DNA from 2 places in the Pseudoalteromonas sp. A3 genome. Region 1 is predicted to be linked to the other one. Evidence: predicted binding sites of a transcription regulator. Region 1 holds the regulator's gene; the other holds the start of a gene.

Region 1 (8,412 bases):
CTGTGTTATCTCGTTTTGTTAAGTACACCATACCGGGTTTAAGGGTGATGTCTTATCAAGAGGTACCAGATGAAAGACAGATCAAGATTGTCAGCTCAGTAGGCCAACAATAAAGATTTTAACAGGGGTTGAACCATGAAGATTAAACGTTTTTTTGCCAAAGATATGCGCACCGCACTGAAAGAAGTTAAAGATGAGCTAGGTGTTGATGCCGTTATTATGTCGAACAAAAAACTCGCTAATGGTGTAGAAATTGTTGCCGCAGTAGATTACGACAAAGCAGCCCCTAAAGCCGCAGCACAACCACAGGCAGCGCCTGCTCCGCAAAGAGCCGTGCAACAGCCTACTCATAACTTTGTAAAGCCAGAGCCTAAGCGTGCGCAACCTGAGCCACAAGCAAAAGTAGCAGATAGCTTACAAGCTTTATTAGAGCGCCAGTCGCCACGCCCTCGCTCTCCTGAGCTAGCCTCTATGTTTTCGCAATCAGGTATTGATACGTCTGAGCATTACCAAGAGCCAGCACAGCCACGTACGACAAATATGTTTGCACGCGAAAATGAAGCGCCAAAACGCATGCAAACCCAAGCAGACAGCCTAGGCTTTGATGACTTAGATCAAGACTTTGACGAGTTAGATGCGCCGGTTGCACCGCGTAGTCAAGCTAATAACAACGAAAGCGCCCAAATGAGCGCGATGCGTGATGAAATGAACGCAATTCGCCAGTTATTAGAACACCAAGTATCGGGTTTAATGCAGCAAGATATGGCACGTCGCGACCCTACACGTGCATGCATGATTGACCGTTTAGTTGGCATGGGAATAGATAAAGACGTTGCAGAGCAAATGGCGTGTTTTATTCCAGATGACGTATCGCGTCAGCAAGGTTGGAAAGCATTATTGCAAATGGTTGAAGATCAAATGCAAACCACCAATAACGAAATTCTTCGCCAAGGAGGTGTGTACGCCCTTGTTGGGCCTACTGGTGTAGGTAAAACAACCACAGTAGCTAAACTTGCCGCATTAGGCGCACAAAAGTATGGCGCCGACAAAGTTGCCCTAATCACCACTGATACATACAGAATTGGTGCGTATGAGCAGCTTGCAACGTATGGTCGTATTATTGGTTGTGGTGTTAAACAAGTAAAAGATGCTAATGAATTAGCTGAAGTTTTATATCATTTACGCAATAAGCGTCTAGTATTAATTGATACAGCGGGTATGAGCCAACGTGATTTACGCCTTACAGAGCAATTAAATACGTTAATGCGCAACCAGCGAGTAGATATACGTAGTTATTTAGTATTAAGTGCCACAGCACAAATAAATGTACTGCAAGAAACCGTAAGACATTTTAAAAAGGTTCAGCTAAGCGGTTGTATTTTCACTAAGTTAGATGAATCATTAAGTTTAGGTGAGATTATTAGTATAGCGATTCAAAATCGTCTTCCAATAGGGTATCTTACTAATGGTCAGCGTGTACCAGAAGATATTCGCGTTGCAAATGCTGAAAAACTAGTAAAAAAAGCTGAGCAATTGTATTTAAAAAGAGCAAAAGCACAACATTCAAGGCACCAAGCAGTGGCGCCAAGCACAGTAGGGATGTATGATTAACACAGTATTAGATCAAGCAAGCGGCCTGCGCAAAATGAGTCAAAACAACAACAACGGCGTAAAAGTTATCGCTGTCACCGGCGGTAAAGGAGGAGTGGGTAAAACCAACGTCTCTTTAAATACTGCTATTGCTTTAGGGCAGCAGGGTAATCGTGTATTAGTATTAGATGCCGATTTAGGCCTAGCTAATTGTGATGTAATGCTAGGACTACGTGTTGAAAAAAACTTATCTCATGTCCTTTCTGGCGAGTGCGAACTTGACGAGATTTTAGTTGAAGGCCCAGGCGGTATTAAAATCGTGCCTGCTACATCAGGCTCGCAAAGTATGGTGGAGCTAACCCCATCTGAGCATGCTGGGCTAATTCGTGCCTTTAGTGAGCTTAATACCGAATTTGATATTTTAATTGTAGATACCGCCGCTGGTATTTCTGACATGGTACTGAGTTTTTCTCGTGCAGCGCAAGATGTCATGGTGGTGGTGTGCGACGAGCCGACCTCTATTACTGATGCCTACGCGCTTATTAAAGTACTTAGCCGCGAGCATGGCGTTTATAAATTTAAAATTGTTGCAAACATGGTGCGCAGTATGCGCGAGGGCCAAGAGCTTTTTGCAAAGCTCTCTAAAGTAACAGACCGCTTTTTAGATGTGTCTATGGAGCTTGTTGCGACTATTCCATATGATGAAAATATGCGTAAATCTACGCGTAAACAAAAAGTAATTGTCGATCTTTTCCCTAATTCACCAGCAGCAGTCGCGTTTAAAACATTAGCGACAAAAGCAGTAAAATGGCCTATACCTAATCAACCTTCAGGACATTTAGAGTTTTTCATTGAGAAGCTAGTAAACGGCTGATTATGACAACATCGGTGAAAAGAGCTATGGGATATCAATCAACACAAAATTTAAATGTGATTGTTGAAAAACACGCGTCGCTTGTCAAAAAAGTGGCGTGCCATTTAATAGCTCGTCTTCCTCCTAGCGTTCAGCTTGATGACTTAATCCAATCGGGAATGATTGGCCTTATCGAGGCCTCAAAAAACTTTGACGCCAGTAAAGGGGCAAGCTTTGAAACGTTTGCTGGTATTCGTATCCGCGGCGCTATGCTTGATGAAATGCGCAGAGGGGATTGGGCACCACGTTCGGTGCACCGCAAAAGCCGATTAGTAGCCGAAACCATCACAGAATTAGAAAATAGCTTAAATAGAGAACCAAAAGATACTGAAGTAGCTGAAAAACTTGATATTTCGCTAGAAGAATACCATCATATTTTAAATGATGTTAATTCCAGTAAAGTGCTTGGTATAGAAGACCTAGGGGTAGATGAAGATGTTATTAGCCCTGCAGGTCAAGATTTAGCGCTAGACAAACCATTTAATAATGTTAAAAATGAACGGTTTAATAATTCATTGTTAGAGGCAATAAAGTCTTTACCAGAGCGAGATGCAATGGTGCTTTCTTTGTATTACAACGATGAAATGAATTTAAAAGAAATTGGGCATATACTCGATGTAAGTGAATCGCGTGTAAGTCAGATACATGGTCAGGCGATGATTAAGCTCAAAGCAAAAATCAATGACTGGATAAACTAGTAGTAAGTAAATTATAGGTTAAGACCTCACCGGAGGATGTTTTGGATAAAAACATGAAAATTCTTGTTGTTGATGATTTCTCTACAATGAGACGTATTATAAAAAATCTGTTGCGTGACCTAGGGTTCACGAATGTTCAAGAAGCTGACGATGGTTCTACAGCATTACCTATGTTGCAAAATCAGGTTTTTGACTTTGTTGTAACCGATTGGAACATGCCAGGCATGCAGGGTATTGACTTGCTAAGAGCCATTAGAGCTGATGAAAAATTAAAACATATTCCGGTTTTAATGGTGACGGCAGAAGCTAAAAAAGAACAAATAATAGCGGCAGCGCAAGCAGGTGTTAATGGCTACATTGTTAAGCCATTTACTGCTGGTACTTTGAAAACTAAATTAGAAAAAGTGTTTGAACGCTTAGGTTAATGAGAGGAGAGGCTTATGTCAGCACCAGCTGCGCCTCAAATTACTTTAGAACAAGCTCGTCAGCTCGTCGTTTTTTTAGAAAACGGTGAGCAAGATAAAGCAGATCAATTAATTTTAGATACTGCCTCTCAAGAACAATCGCAGCTTTTTGCTGAAGTAGGTAAGTTAACACGCCAATTACACGAAGCCCTTAAAAGCTTTGAACTTGATACGCGTTTAACCGATTTAACCACTGATGCAATACCGGATGCGAAAAAGCGCTTAAACTATGTCATGGAAATGACAGAAAATGCAGCTAATAAGACAATGGATGCGGTCGAAGCAAGCCTCCCTATTGCGCAGCAGCTAGCAGATGAAATTGCACATATTAAGCCTACTTGGGATAGGCTTATGAACCGCGAAATAGAGCTGGGCGAGTTTAAAACCTTATGCCACAGCATCGACAAGTTTATGAACAGCTCTCATCATAAAACCGATGAGTTGCAAACTTTAATGACTAATGTACTAATGGCGCAGGATTTTCAAGATTTAACCGGCCAGGTTATCCGCCGTGTAATTGAATTAGTCAGAGAAGTAGAAGAAAGTTTAATCCACCTTTTAACAGCATTTGCTGCACAAGATGACAGCATTGCTGAAAGTAAAGAACAACAAGAAACAGAAGAACTGGTTGCCGCACAAACATTAGCAGGTCCTGAAGGCCCTATTATTGATAAAGAGTCGCGAAATGATGTTGTATCTGACCAAGACGAGGTCGATGACCTATTATCAAGTTTGGGCTTCTAAGAGGAGAGTAACTGCATGAGCTTTGAAGTCGATGAAGATATTTTACAAGACTTTCTTGTAGAGGCTGGAGAAATCCTAGAGCTTTTATCTGAACAGTTAGTTGAGCTAGAAAATAACCCAGAAGATACTGAGTTACTAAATGCTATTTTTAGGGGCTTTCATACCGTAAAAGGGGGAGCAGGCTTTTTAGCTATGACTGAGCTTGTTGATGCCTGTCATGGTGCTGAAAACGTATTTGATCTCTTACGCCAAGGGGTTAGAACTGTTAATTCAGAATTAATGGATGTGATTTTACAAGCACTAGATACCATTAATGAAATGTTTGCCACTATTCAAAACCGCGAACAGCCAGACCCAGCAGACCCTCAATTATTAGAAACCCTTCATAAACTTGGCCAACCGCCTACGGATGATGAGCTTACTGAAACAGCCCCCGACGTTGTTGAACAAGAACCCGCAGCTCCCGTTAGCGCAACAGATGATGAAGACCCATTTGCATTTGATGAACTATTTGATGTGGCAGGTTCAAGCCCTTCAGCAGATAGCACGCAAATTGACGAAATTACAGAAGATGAATTTGAAAGCTTACTCGATGAGCTACACGGCAAAGGCCAAAGCCCGGTGTCGCAACCAAGTGCAAGTGCAGAGCCAGATTCAAGTTCAGATATTACCGATGATGAATTTGACAGTTTATTAGATGAATTACACGGTGTAGGTAGTTTTGGTCCTGTTGCAGGAGATACTTCAAGCAGTGAGCCAGAAGTAAAACACACAGCACCACCAGCGGCTGTTGCAAATGATAGCGGTGATGATGAAATCAGCGATGATGAATTTGAAGCACTGCTTGATGAACTGCATGGTAAAGGCGCCGCACCAGAATCAAAAGAAGCTGACACACCTGCACCGCAGCCACCTAAGGCTGCACCTGTAGCACAAACGCCAGCAAAACCTACGCCAGAAAAGCCTACGCCAGCACCTGCAGCAAAACAAGCTCCGGCGGCTAAAGCCGCTGCGCCTACACCTAAAGTGGCTGAAAAACCAGCGAGTAGCGCTGCACCTAAAAAAGCTACGCCTCCACCTGCTGAAACCACAGTACGTGTTGATACAAAGCGTTTAGACCAAATAATGAATATGGTTGGCGAGTTGGTATTAGTACGAAATAGGTTGGTTAGTTTAGCGACCAATACAGACAGTGAAGCGATGGGTAAGGCGATATCAAATCTTGATGTGGTCACTGCTGATATTCAAGGTGCAGTAATGCAAACGCGAATGCAGCCTATCAAAAAAGTGTTTGGCCGATTCCCTCGCGTAGTACGTGACTTAGCCCGTAGCTTAAATAAAGAAATTGATTTACAGCTTGTAGGTGAAGAAACCGATTTAGATAAAAACTTAGTTGAGGCACTGGCCGATCCGTTGGTGCATTTAGTACGAAACTCAGTTGACCACGGAATTGAAATGCCAGCAGCGCGTGAAGCTGCGGGTAAGCCTAGAACCGGTAACGTTACATTATCGGCTTCGCAAGAAGGCGACCATATTTTGTTAACCATTAAAGATGATGGTGCAGGTATGGATGCGGAAAAACTGAAAAAAATAGCGATCAGTAAAGGCGTTATTGACCATGATCAGGCAAGTCGCTTATCAGATACAGAAGCGTATAACTTAATATTTGCACCAGGCTTTTCGACCAAAGAAGAGATATCTGATATTTCTGGCCGTGGCGTAGGCATGGATGTAGTAAAAACTAAAATTACGCAGCTTAATGGCTCTGTGAGTATACAGTCAGAGTTGGGCGTAGGGACTATTTTAGAAATAAAAGTACCATTAACACTGGCTATTTTACCTACGCTGATGGTCATTGTTGGTGAGCAAACGTTTGCGTTACCACTTGCTGGTGTGAGTGAAATATTCCACTTAGATTTAACCAAAACCAATGTTGTAGATGGTCAGCTTACAATTATTGTTCGTAAAAAAGCGATACCGCTATTTTACTTAGAGCATTGGCTAGTTAAAGGTGCTGATTGTTCTCAGCGAAAAGCGCAAGGTCATGTGGTAATTGTACAAATAGGTACTCAGCAAGTTGGCTTTGTGGTTGATTCATTAATTGGCCAAGAAGAAGTTGTTATTAAGCCTCTTGATGCGTTATTACAAGGTACGCCAGGAATGGCTGGTGCAACAATTACATCTGACGGTGGTATTGCGCTGATTCTGGATGTACCTAATATGCTTAAGCATTACGCAGGATAAAATGTAGGCATACCTGTGTATGCCTACACATAAATTTAATAAGAGAGCGCAATGGCCGTAAAAGTTTTAGTTGTTGACGATTCCAGTTTTTTTCGCCGTCGAGTAAGCGAAATCCTTGAACAAGACAGCGGTATCGAAGTAATAGGTTTTGCTGTTAACGGTAGAGAAGCCGTAGAAAAAACAGCGCAGTTACGTCCAGATATGATCACCATGGATGTAGAAATGCCTGTGCTTGATGGTATTAGCGCAGTAAAAGAAATTATGGCGAGTAACCCAACGCCAATACTTATGTTTTCTTCATTAACCCGCGACGGTGCAACCGCAACTTTAGATGCACTTGATGCCGGAGCTATGGACTTTTTACCGAAAAAGTTTGAAGACATTGCACGAAATAACGAAGATGCAATCAAGTTATTGCAAGCCAAAGTGAAGGAAATTGGTCGCAGGCGTGCTCCACGCCCTGTTAGGCCATTAACATCAAGTAAGACTACTGCTCCATCTGCAAGCAAACTTGCCACAACAAGCTCTTCGCTTAAACAACCTGATAGAAGCTTTCACCGTGCTGCCCCAGTGCAGACAACAACTACACCCAGTATGCCCACGCGTGCCAGCGGTAAACACTATCAAATAGTGGCTATTGGCACTTCAACTGGCGGGCCAGTTGCTTTACAAACTATATTAACCCAATTACCTGCTAACTTTGCACACCCTATTTTGTTAATTCAGCACATGCCGGCGGCATTTACGCCTGCGTTTGCGGCACGTTTGAATAGCCTTTGCAAAATACGCGTTAAAGAAGCGCAACAAGGTGACAGGCTAGAAGCCGGCACAGCCTACTTAGCACCTGGTGGACAGCAAATGATGGTGGAGGGGCGAAGTGGTAACAAAACGTTGCGTGTATTTGAAGATAATAGTGAACGAATAAGCTACAAACCAAGCGTTGATGTTACTTTTGCAAGTGTTGCTAAAAGCTACCAAGGAGACGTACTTGCTATTGTTTTAACCGGCATGGGCGCTGATGGACGTGATGGCGCGCGAATGCTTAAGCAATCTGGCGCAACAATTTGGGCGCAAGATGAAAAAAGCTGTGTGGTATACGGTATGCCTCAAGCTATTGCTAACGCTGGGCTTGCCTCTGAGCATTTAGCGTTAAACGACGTAGCAGCAAGAATAAAAAGAGAGACTGGTTGTGGATAAGCTCTCTGTTTTAGGGTTAATCATTGCGCTGGGCGCTATAGCGATTGGTTACTCTTTAGAGGGTGGCGTTGTCACGGCGTTATTTAATGGCCCTGCACTTATTATTGTACTTGGCGGCACCTTAGGGGCTGTTATGTTGCAAACGGCGACAAGCACCTTTAAAAAAACGCTAAGCATGAGCCATTGGGTGTTTTTTTCACCCCAGTACAATATTGAGCAAGCCATAGAGCAAATTAAAACGTGGTCGCATAAAGCTCGCCAGGAAGGGTACTTAGCGCTTGAAAAAGAGGCACTTAGTCACCCAGATCCTTATGCAGCAAAAGGGCTTAGCTTACTAGTAGATGGGTGTTCGGAGCAAAAGCTACGCGACACCTTAGAAATAGATTTAATGCTTGAACGAGACCGCTTACTTGAAGCAAGTAGAGTGTACGAAGCCATGGGCGGATATAGCCCAACTATAGGTATTTTAGGGGCTGTACTTGGTCTTATTCAAGCAATGTCATTTATTACCGACCCTCAAAAGCTAGGTGCAGGGGTCGCCACCGCATTTATTGCAACAATA
Region 2 (8,412 bases), on a different contig from region 1:
CTTGAGCATCATCTAATTTGTGTATTTGAATGCATATATCGGCTAACACAAGCTTTATACGTGCGTTTGCACTGTCTATTTCATACGCTTGCTTTGCGTAATTAAATGCAGCATTTAGATCCGACTTTAATAATGCTTGTTTTGCTTGTTCAAGAAGTAGGTCCTGTTGCGCTGGTAAATGCTTACTCAGGGCTTCGCGAATTTGCGCGTCGGTTTGCGCACCCGCCAATAAATCTACTGGAGCTGAATCTTTTAACAATACAAGTGTAGGTAATGTTTGCAAGCCAACCTGCTGCGCTAATTGCGAGGCGAGTGCTTGTTCTGCGTCACAATCAAGATTAGCCACTACAATATGATCTTTATATTGCGTAGCTAAATTTTCTAATATACCCATTTGGCTAATACACTCAGGACTTTGTGGCGAGTGGAAGTTAAGCAGCACCAACTTTTGTTGTGATGTTTCACCGAGTACTTGCTGAAGGTTTTGTGCGTTGATACTAACTATGTTGCTCATTGAATTAATTGCCATATTCATTTATTTAGGTTTTTATATGGAGACGAACATAATAAATACAAGTATTAAATACTTTCAAATAATGAGGGAAAACATGAAAATCACCTATCTAGCTGCAGCATTTATGATAGCAAGCCCACTTACTTACGCTAAGTCACTAAACTTAGATTTAACTAAGAGTATGCCAGCTATTGAAAAGTTTTACCTCGACTTACATCAATCTCCAGAGCTTTCATATCACGAACAAGAAACTGGCCAAAAAATAGCATCGCAATTAACAAACCTTGGGTTTGACGTAACAGATAATGTGGGCGGCTACGGTGTGGTAGGGATTTATAAAAATGGCACCGGCCCTACAATAATGATTCGTACTGATACCGATGGCCTACCAATCACAGAGCAAACCGGTAAACCTTATGCATCTAAAGTACAAGTGACCAATGGGCATGGGAATAAAGTAGGTGTAATGCATGGCTGTGGCCACGATATACATATGAGCTCGTTTATTGGTACTGCTGAGCAACTTATTGCCCATAAAAATAAGTGGCAAGGAACGTTAATGATGGTTGCGCAACCTGCAGAAGAAGTTGGCGGTGGAGCAAAAGCCATGTTAAGTGAAGGCTTATTTAGTAAATATGCTAAACCTGATCATGTTATTGCGCTGCATGTTAGTGCCAGCGTGCCTGCGGGTAAGGTATCAATGAAAAACGAATACACCATGGCAAGTGTTGATTCAGTAGATATAACTATAAAAGGTAAAGGCGGACACGGCGCCTACCCGCACACTACCGTAGACCCTGTAGTTATTGCGGCGCGTACGGTATTAGCATTACAAACAATCACAAGCCGCGAGCTTTCTCCACTTGAGCCTTCTGTTGTGACTGTGGGCTCTATTCATGGTGGCTCAAAGCATAATGTGATTTCCGATGAAGTAAAACTACAGCTTACGCTTAGAAGCTACAACCCAGAGGTACGGACGGCGCAAATAGCAGCAATAAAACGTATTACAGCGGGTATTGCTCAAAGTGCTGGCCTTACTGAGTCACACTACCCTGTTGTTCACGTTCATGAAGATGAATCTATTCCATCTACTTACAATAACCCTCAGCAAACTAATATTGTTAGGAGTGCTATTGCTGATGCAATTGGCGAAACTAATGTACTTGAGACAAAAGCGGTTATGGCTGGTGAAGATTTTGGACTGTACGGTAGAACTGATGAAAACATTCCTATTACGTTATTTTGGTTAGGTGGAGTAAACCAGCAGCAATATACAAATGCGATGAAAAGTAACCAAACACTTCCTTCATTACACTCAAGTAAATTTGCGCCAGATTATAAAGTAGCATTACCGACCGGTATAAAAGCCATGAGTAACGCTGCAGTCGCGTTATTTAATAAAAAATAAGCGTATTTGAGAGCTCAGCGATTAAGTGATTGCTGAGCTCTTTTTATAATTTGATTTTTTAAATGCTGCTTTTTTACCACCCTTAGCAAAGCGCTTTTTAGTCGGTGTTTTAGGTAGCTTTGAAAATACATGGCTATCACAACTAGCTGCTTGCTGTACAAAACCTTCAAGCTCCACCAGCAGTGGTTGTAAAAATTGTTGGTAGCTCATTGCTTGTTGAGCAATGTTGCCTAAGCTCGCCTCCCATTTAGCGGTCAAATCGGGGCTAGCTAAGCCCTCTGGTAAAACACTAATAAGTGCCAAGCCTGTTTGCGTTGCTTTAATTGATTTACCTTCGCGCTTTAAAAAACGACGCCTAAATAATAATTCAATAATGCCTGCGCGGGTTGCCTCTGTTCCTAACCCATCGGTCTCTTTGAGTATTTTTTTAATTTGTGAATCTTTTACATAACGACTAATGCCGGTCATGGCACTTAGCAATGTTGCATCAGTAAAATGAGACGGTGGCGTAGTGTGTTTTTCTACCACTTCACCTTTAGTGCAGTTAAGCGCCATGCCTTTTGTTAAATGAGGCAAGGTTGCTTCATCTTTTAGCTCGGCTTTGCCCATTAATACCTTAAACCCTAAGCTTACATCTTGCTTTGCATTGGCTTTAAATAAACCTCCCGCAATTGTTACCTCTACTTTAGTTTCGTTATAAATATAATCGGGGTAAAACTGAATTAGGTAATGCCTGCTAATAAGTTCATATACTTTTGCTTCATCAGTCGCCAAAGTCGCTGTTTTTAGTTGTTTAGCGGTAGGTACAATTGCATGGTGTGCAGCCACTTTTGCATCGTTAAAACATTTGCTGCGTTTTTTAGCGTCTGCCCCATTCACAAACTCAGTGTTTTGACCACCATTAGCTGCAATTGCTTTTAAAATTGCAGGCGCATCTACATGATGCTCTTTAGGCAAATAACGATTATCAGAACGAGGGTAAGTAATTAACTTATGACGCTCATAGAGCATTTGGCAAATATCGAGTACTTGCTGAGCTGCCATACCAAATGCCTTTGCAGCATCTATTTGCAGTGCCGATAAATTATAAGGCAGCGGCGCGCTTTGTTTTTTTTGTTTTTGTTCGAGCGCTGTAACCTCGCCTGGTTGATTGGCTATTCGCGAGGCGACGTTTTCGGCTAATGCATTATTTAAAACGCGGCCCTCTTCATCTTGGTACGGCTCGCAGGCTTTGCTTGGTACCCACTTGGCCACAAAGCTTTGCTGCTCAGGAGTTATTAAATGCGCCAACACTTCATAAAATGGTTTTGACACAAAGTTAGCTATTTCGTTATCCCGATTAACCACTAAACCTAAAATTGGGGTTTGTACGCGACCCACCGACAACACATTGCCAAAGCCTGCTTTTTGCCCCGCCAGCGTATAAGCACGCGTAAGGTTCATACCAAATAGCCAATCTGCACGTGAACGCGCAAGCGCCGACACACTAAGCGGAATAAATTCACGATTTGAACGCATAGTAGTAAGCGCTTTTTTTACCGCCGCTAAATTTAAATCACTTATAAGTAAACGTTGAATGCTTTGCTTTTTGGTTTTACTTATTTTGGCTTGCTCTATGACTTCATCAACCAACAATTGGCCTTCGCGATCGGGATCCCCCGCATGCACGAGTACTGATGCCTGCTTAATTAGCTTTTTTAGAATAGTTAATTGCTTACGCGTTTTCGTTTTTGCCTTGAGCTGCCATTGCTGTGGCACTATGGGAAGGTGTTCAAATTGCCACTTTTTAAAACGCGCATCATAATCATCAGGTTCAGCTTGCTCAAGTAAGTGCCCTATACACCACGATACACAGTCACCATTAGCCACTTCTATATAACCATCGTGTTTTTTATGTGGTTTTGGCAATGCATCAGCAATAGCTCTGCCAAGTGATGGCTTTTCTGCGATATAGAGTTTCATGGGAGTTGCTCATTAACTGTTTATATGAACAGTAGTTTAGCACAGCTATTTTAGGGGGAGGGAGTTTTATATTTACTACTAATCTGGTCTTCTTTGTTTTTAACTAAAATATAAATAAGAGGGAGGTAACATACTACTACAGTAGAAATATTAATCAGAGGTAAAAGAGTTTTATACATTAAAGTACTATAAGATAAATCCCATAAATGGCGATCTACAACTCTGAACAACTGTAAAGTTGGGGCCATTACAACCACAAGTTGCCCTAATACACATTGCCATAAATAAACTTTATCTTTTAAGCCTAGATAAGCAATTAATGCCATCCAAGCAATATCATTAAAAGCCCAAATGACGTACCTGTAAATGTTAATATCTTTATCAAACGTTTTTAAAGGCTCATATATAAAAGCACCAAATAAGAAAAAAGCACTCGTGATACAAACAAACCTGAGTGCTAAATAATCTTTTCGTAGAAAAAAAATAACTATAGCTGGAAGTAAAAACAAAACCCAGCTGAGCTCAATAAATGCATATAACTCATTGAACCACCTAAACATAGTTAATCATTAGTCTTATCATCGTCACCACCAGAACCATTTCCCGGCATATAGCAATATTTATCGATTATTTTCACAGAAACACCATTACATATGTTAAAGAAATGTACTTTAAGCTAAAATAATGAACTTGCCAAGATACTTAGGCGATTAAGTACCTTAAAAAGAAACTTAATTAGAGAAATTAGCGCCAGCTACTCGCCTAGCGTACATCAATAGGGTCTGACTCTTTAGCTTTACCTTGTAAGATTGATATTTCTACTCGGCGATTTCTACGTCTATCTTCGTTTGAATCATTCGGAACAAGTGGACGAGTATCAGCACGCCCTACTACCATCATGCGGTTTTTATCAAACCCTTGTACCGTTTGTAATTCGCTTGCGACTGCTACAGCACGCTTTGACGATAAGTCCCAGTTATTAATATATAACTCGTTAGAAACCTGAAAATCATCGGTGTGACCCGATACCGTAATTTCTCCAGGTACATCTTTTAATAACTCACCAATATCTTGAATTATGGGCTTAAACTTAGGTTGTAAAAAAGCACTGCCAGAGGGAAATGAGCCATTTTCACGGATACGAATAATGATTTGCTGCCCTAAAGATTCAAGCTCGATTGCACCATCGATAATTTGTTTTTCGAGCTGTTGCGCTATTTTTTTCACTAACTCGTTAGTTTGTTCTTGATCGGCGGCTGAAGTTGCTTGTTCTGAAGATTGCTGCTGCGATGTACTACGTGACTCGCCACCACGTTTATCGCCACGTTGCTCTTGTCTACCACCAGCAGAGCTTTCATCACCCGCTTGAAATTCTAACATTTGCTGGGTCATTTCAACGGTTTGTTGCTGAATGGTTTCTATCGGGGTAGGTTCAGGCTTACCAGGGGTAAATTCCATAGCAATAACCGAGGTCCCTTTAGGGATATCTTTTACTTCTATTTTGTTTTGCACACCAAATGCAAACTTCATCGAGCCTGCTATTTGCTTAAATTTAAGTACATCCATTTCTGAAAACGCGAGCAAAAGTACAAAAAAGCACATTAAAAGCGACATTAAGTCGGCAAATGTTCCCATCCAAGCAGGCAAACCTGGGGGTGGGCATTTGCACTCTTGATCAGACATGGTTACTCCTCGGTATCTACTTTGCGTTTAGACTCAGCAAGGTAGTTTTTCAATATACCTTCAATTACTTTCGGGTTTTGACCATCTTGAATACCTAAAATAGCATCCAGTATTAGACGCTGATTCATGGCTTCTTCGTCTTTACGAAGCTCAAGTTTTACCTGAATAGGAATAGCCACTACATTTGCTAAAAATGCACCATATAAAGTAGTTAATAATGCCACCGCCATTGCGGGGCCAATGGCTTTAGGGTCATCCATGTTAGATAACATAGCAACTAAGCCTATTAACGTTCCTATCATACCCATTGCAGGGGCTATATCGGCAAGTGACTTAAATAAACCGGCGCCCAGTTCATGACGAGTTGTGGTTAAAGAAATATCTTTTTGAAGCGTGGCACGAACTACATCAGCATCGTGGCCATCAACGAGCATATCTACACCTTTGCGCATAAAAGGGTTTGGTATTTCGGCTTCTTCGAGGGCTAAAAACCCCCCTTTACGGGCTGAGTCAGCAAGTTCAACTGCTTTTTCAATCAGCTCTTCTGGCGATTCGATTTTAAACATAAATGCTTTACCAACAACCTTACCTATGCCCAAAAACTGCGACAAGGTAAAGTTTGATAACACAATAAATAGTGAGCCACCAAATACAATTACACTAGAAGGCGCGTCGGCAAACATCCCCATTTCACCGCTACTACTCATAAACATGGACATGACAATTAAACCAATTGCGCCAAGGATCCCAATTATGGTTGCTAAATCCACATTTCCTCCAAAGTATTATACTTTGTTATTCAAACTTTTATTATTAACTGCTTATCGGCAAGGTACTGAAATACTTAAGCCATTTTTGAAAAAAGTGTAAAACACTGTGTTTGGCCTAATTTTAGATCAAGATACCCTACTCGCCTAGCGACTGATTAATTTTATTGTACACAGTGAGCACTAATACGCATCTTATACATGGTAAAAATGCGATTTAAACTGATATAACTCAAAAAACAACGATCATCCTTTGACCTAGTTTAGCATTCCCCCTAAAATTGGCTCCTAAATTTATCATGCTGGCTGAAATTAAACATGGCGACTAAAAAACCTGAAAACCTAAGTTTTGAACAAGCACTCGAAGAACTATCAACCATTGTCGGTGAAATGGAACAAGGTGATTTATCGCTTGAGCAGTCGTTAAAGCAATTTGAGCGTGGTATAGCCTTAGCTAACGCCTCAACGGGTAAGTTACAACAAGCAGAACAAAAAGTGTCTATTTTGATGGGTAATGACGAAAAAGCAGCGCTTACTTCATTTAACAACGATATGGAATAACCGTGAGCATACAAGAAAAAATAGAATGTGCTCAACAAGATGTCGTAAAGACCCTGCAACAGTACTTTGATCAACCCCTTGATACCGCACACACAGTAAAAGAAGCTACGCAGTACGGCTTATTTAACGGTGGCAAGCGTTTACGCCCCTTTTTAGTCTACGCAAGTGGTGAAATGCTCGGAGCTAATAAGCAAGATTTAGATATTCTTGCTGCTGCTATTGAGTGTATTCATAGCTACTCGTTGGTGCACGATGATTTACCAGCCATGGATGATGACGACCTTCGCCGTGGACGCCCAACTTGCCATATAGAGTTTGACGATGCGCATGCAATTTTAGCAGGCGATGCACTACAAACATTGGCCTTTGAGCTTATCTCGACTCACAATTTTACCTGCAGCGCATCAACACAAGTAAAAATGATCAGCGCACTGGCTAAAGCATCGGGGCTTGAAGGCATGGTCGGCGGGCAAGGGCTAGATATTGCCGCCACAGATAAAGTGATTACAGTACAACAGCTTGAACGAATTCATAGATTAAAAACGGGTGCCTTAATCAACTGTGCCATTACATTAGGTGCATTATGTAGCGAAAAAGCAGACAAACAAACCTTAGAAAACTTACGTGTTTTTGGGTATGCTACAGGGCTGGCATTTCAAGTGCACGACGACATTTTAGATGTTGAAGGTGACACATTTACTTTAGGTAAGCCGCAAGGCTCTGATTTAGCTGCTAATAAAGCAACTTATCCGGCCCTATTAGGTATGCAAGGTGCCAAGCAAATGGCGCAAAATTTAATAGAGCAAGCGCATCAAGCATTAAACAAAATAGATGCTGATACCTCTACTCTAGCGGCGCTGGCAAACTACCTGATTAAACGTGACCATTGAGTGTTACATATACGTATTGCCATTTAGCACTGACATTATTACTCAACAGCGGTAACAACTAGTAAGTTAGCACCGGTGTTAGCGAAGGATAAAATAAATACCATGACACTTGATAGTAGCAAGTATCCATTACTTAACTTGGTTGACGAACCAGCCCACTTACGCGATATAGCGCAAGATAAACTCCCTGCGTTTAGCAACGAGTTACGAGACTATTTACTCAACTCTGTTTCGCAAAGTAGCGGCCATTTAGCGTCTGGTTTAGGAACTGTTGAGCTTACCGTTGCTCTACATTATGTGTATAACACACCAGAAGATCGCCTTGTATGGGATGTAGGCCATCAAGCGTACCCGCATAAAATTTTAACCGGTCGACGCGATTTAATGCATACAATTCGTCAAAAAGACGGATTACATCCATTCCCTTTTCGTGAAGAAAGCCAATACGATACCTTTAGCGTAGGCCATTCAAGTACCTCTATTTCGGCAGCACTTGGTATGTCTATTGCGGCTCAAAAAGAAGGCAAAGGCCGCAAAACTGTTGCCGTTATAGGCGATGGCGCCATTACAGCAGGTATGGCATTTGAAGCAATGAACCACTTAGGCGATGTAAAATCTGACATGTTA

Evidence for each region. Region 1 encodes FliA, which starts transcription of late flagellar genes. Its sites were predicted from a motif close to CTAAAGNTNNNNNNNNNNNNGCCGATA; they were not measured.
Region 2: pomA (flagellar motor protein PomA) is a predicted target of FliA. The motif match lies at 6,390-6,416, and genes of this name have one in related genera.

What each region holds. Positions count from the first base shown of each region.
Region 1 covers NZ_JAPCKL010000004.1:288,654-297,065, reverse strand. Annotated here, with positions in the region: gene flhA (flagellar biosynthesis protein FlhA) at 1-113, shown strand, start outside; gene flhF (flagellar biosynthesis protein FlhF) at 136-1,611, shown strand; gene OIZ54_RS10180 (MinD/ParA family protein) at 1,604-2,464, shown strand; gene OIZ54_RS10175 (RNA polymerase sigma factor FliA) at 2,491-3,201, shown strand; gene cheY (chemotaxis response regulator CheY) at 3,243-3,626, shown strand; gene OIZ54_RS10165 (protein phosphatase CheZ) at 3,642-4,409, shown strand; gene OIZ54_RS10160 (chemotaxis protein CheA) at 4,425-6,653, shown strand; gene OIZ54_RS10155 (protein-glutamate methylesterase/protein-glutamine glutaminase) at 6,705-7,850, shown strand; gene OIZ54_RS10150 (flagellar motor protein) at 7,843-8,412, shown strand, end outside.
Region 2 covers NZ_JAPCKL010000015.1:622-9,033, forward strand. Annotated here, with positions in the region: gene OIZ54_RS18275 (tetratricopeptide repeat protein) at 1-514, opposite strand, end outside; gene OIZ54_RS18280 (M20 metallopeptidase family protein) at 609-1,922, shown strand; gene OIZ54_RS18285 (DNA topoisomerase III) at 1,944-3,884, opposite strand; gene OIZ54_RS18290 (hypothetical protein) at 3,935-4,444, opposite strand; gene OIZ54_RS18295 (flagellar motor protein MotB) at 4,647-5,567, opposite strand; gene pomA (flagellar motor protein PomA) at 5,570-6,337, opposite strand; gene OIZ54_RS18305 (exodeoxyribonuclease VII small subunit) at 6,653-6,895, shown strand; gene ispA ((2E,6E)-farnesyl diphosphate synthase) at 6,898-7,785, shown strand; gene dxs (1-deoxy-D-xylulose-5-phosphate synthase) at 7,888-8,412, shown strand, end outside.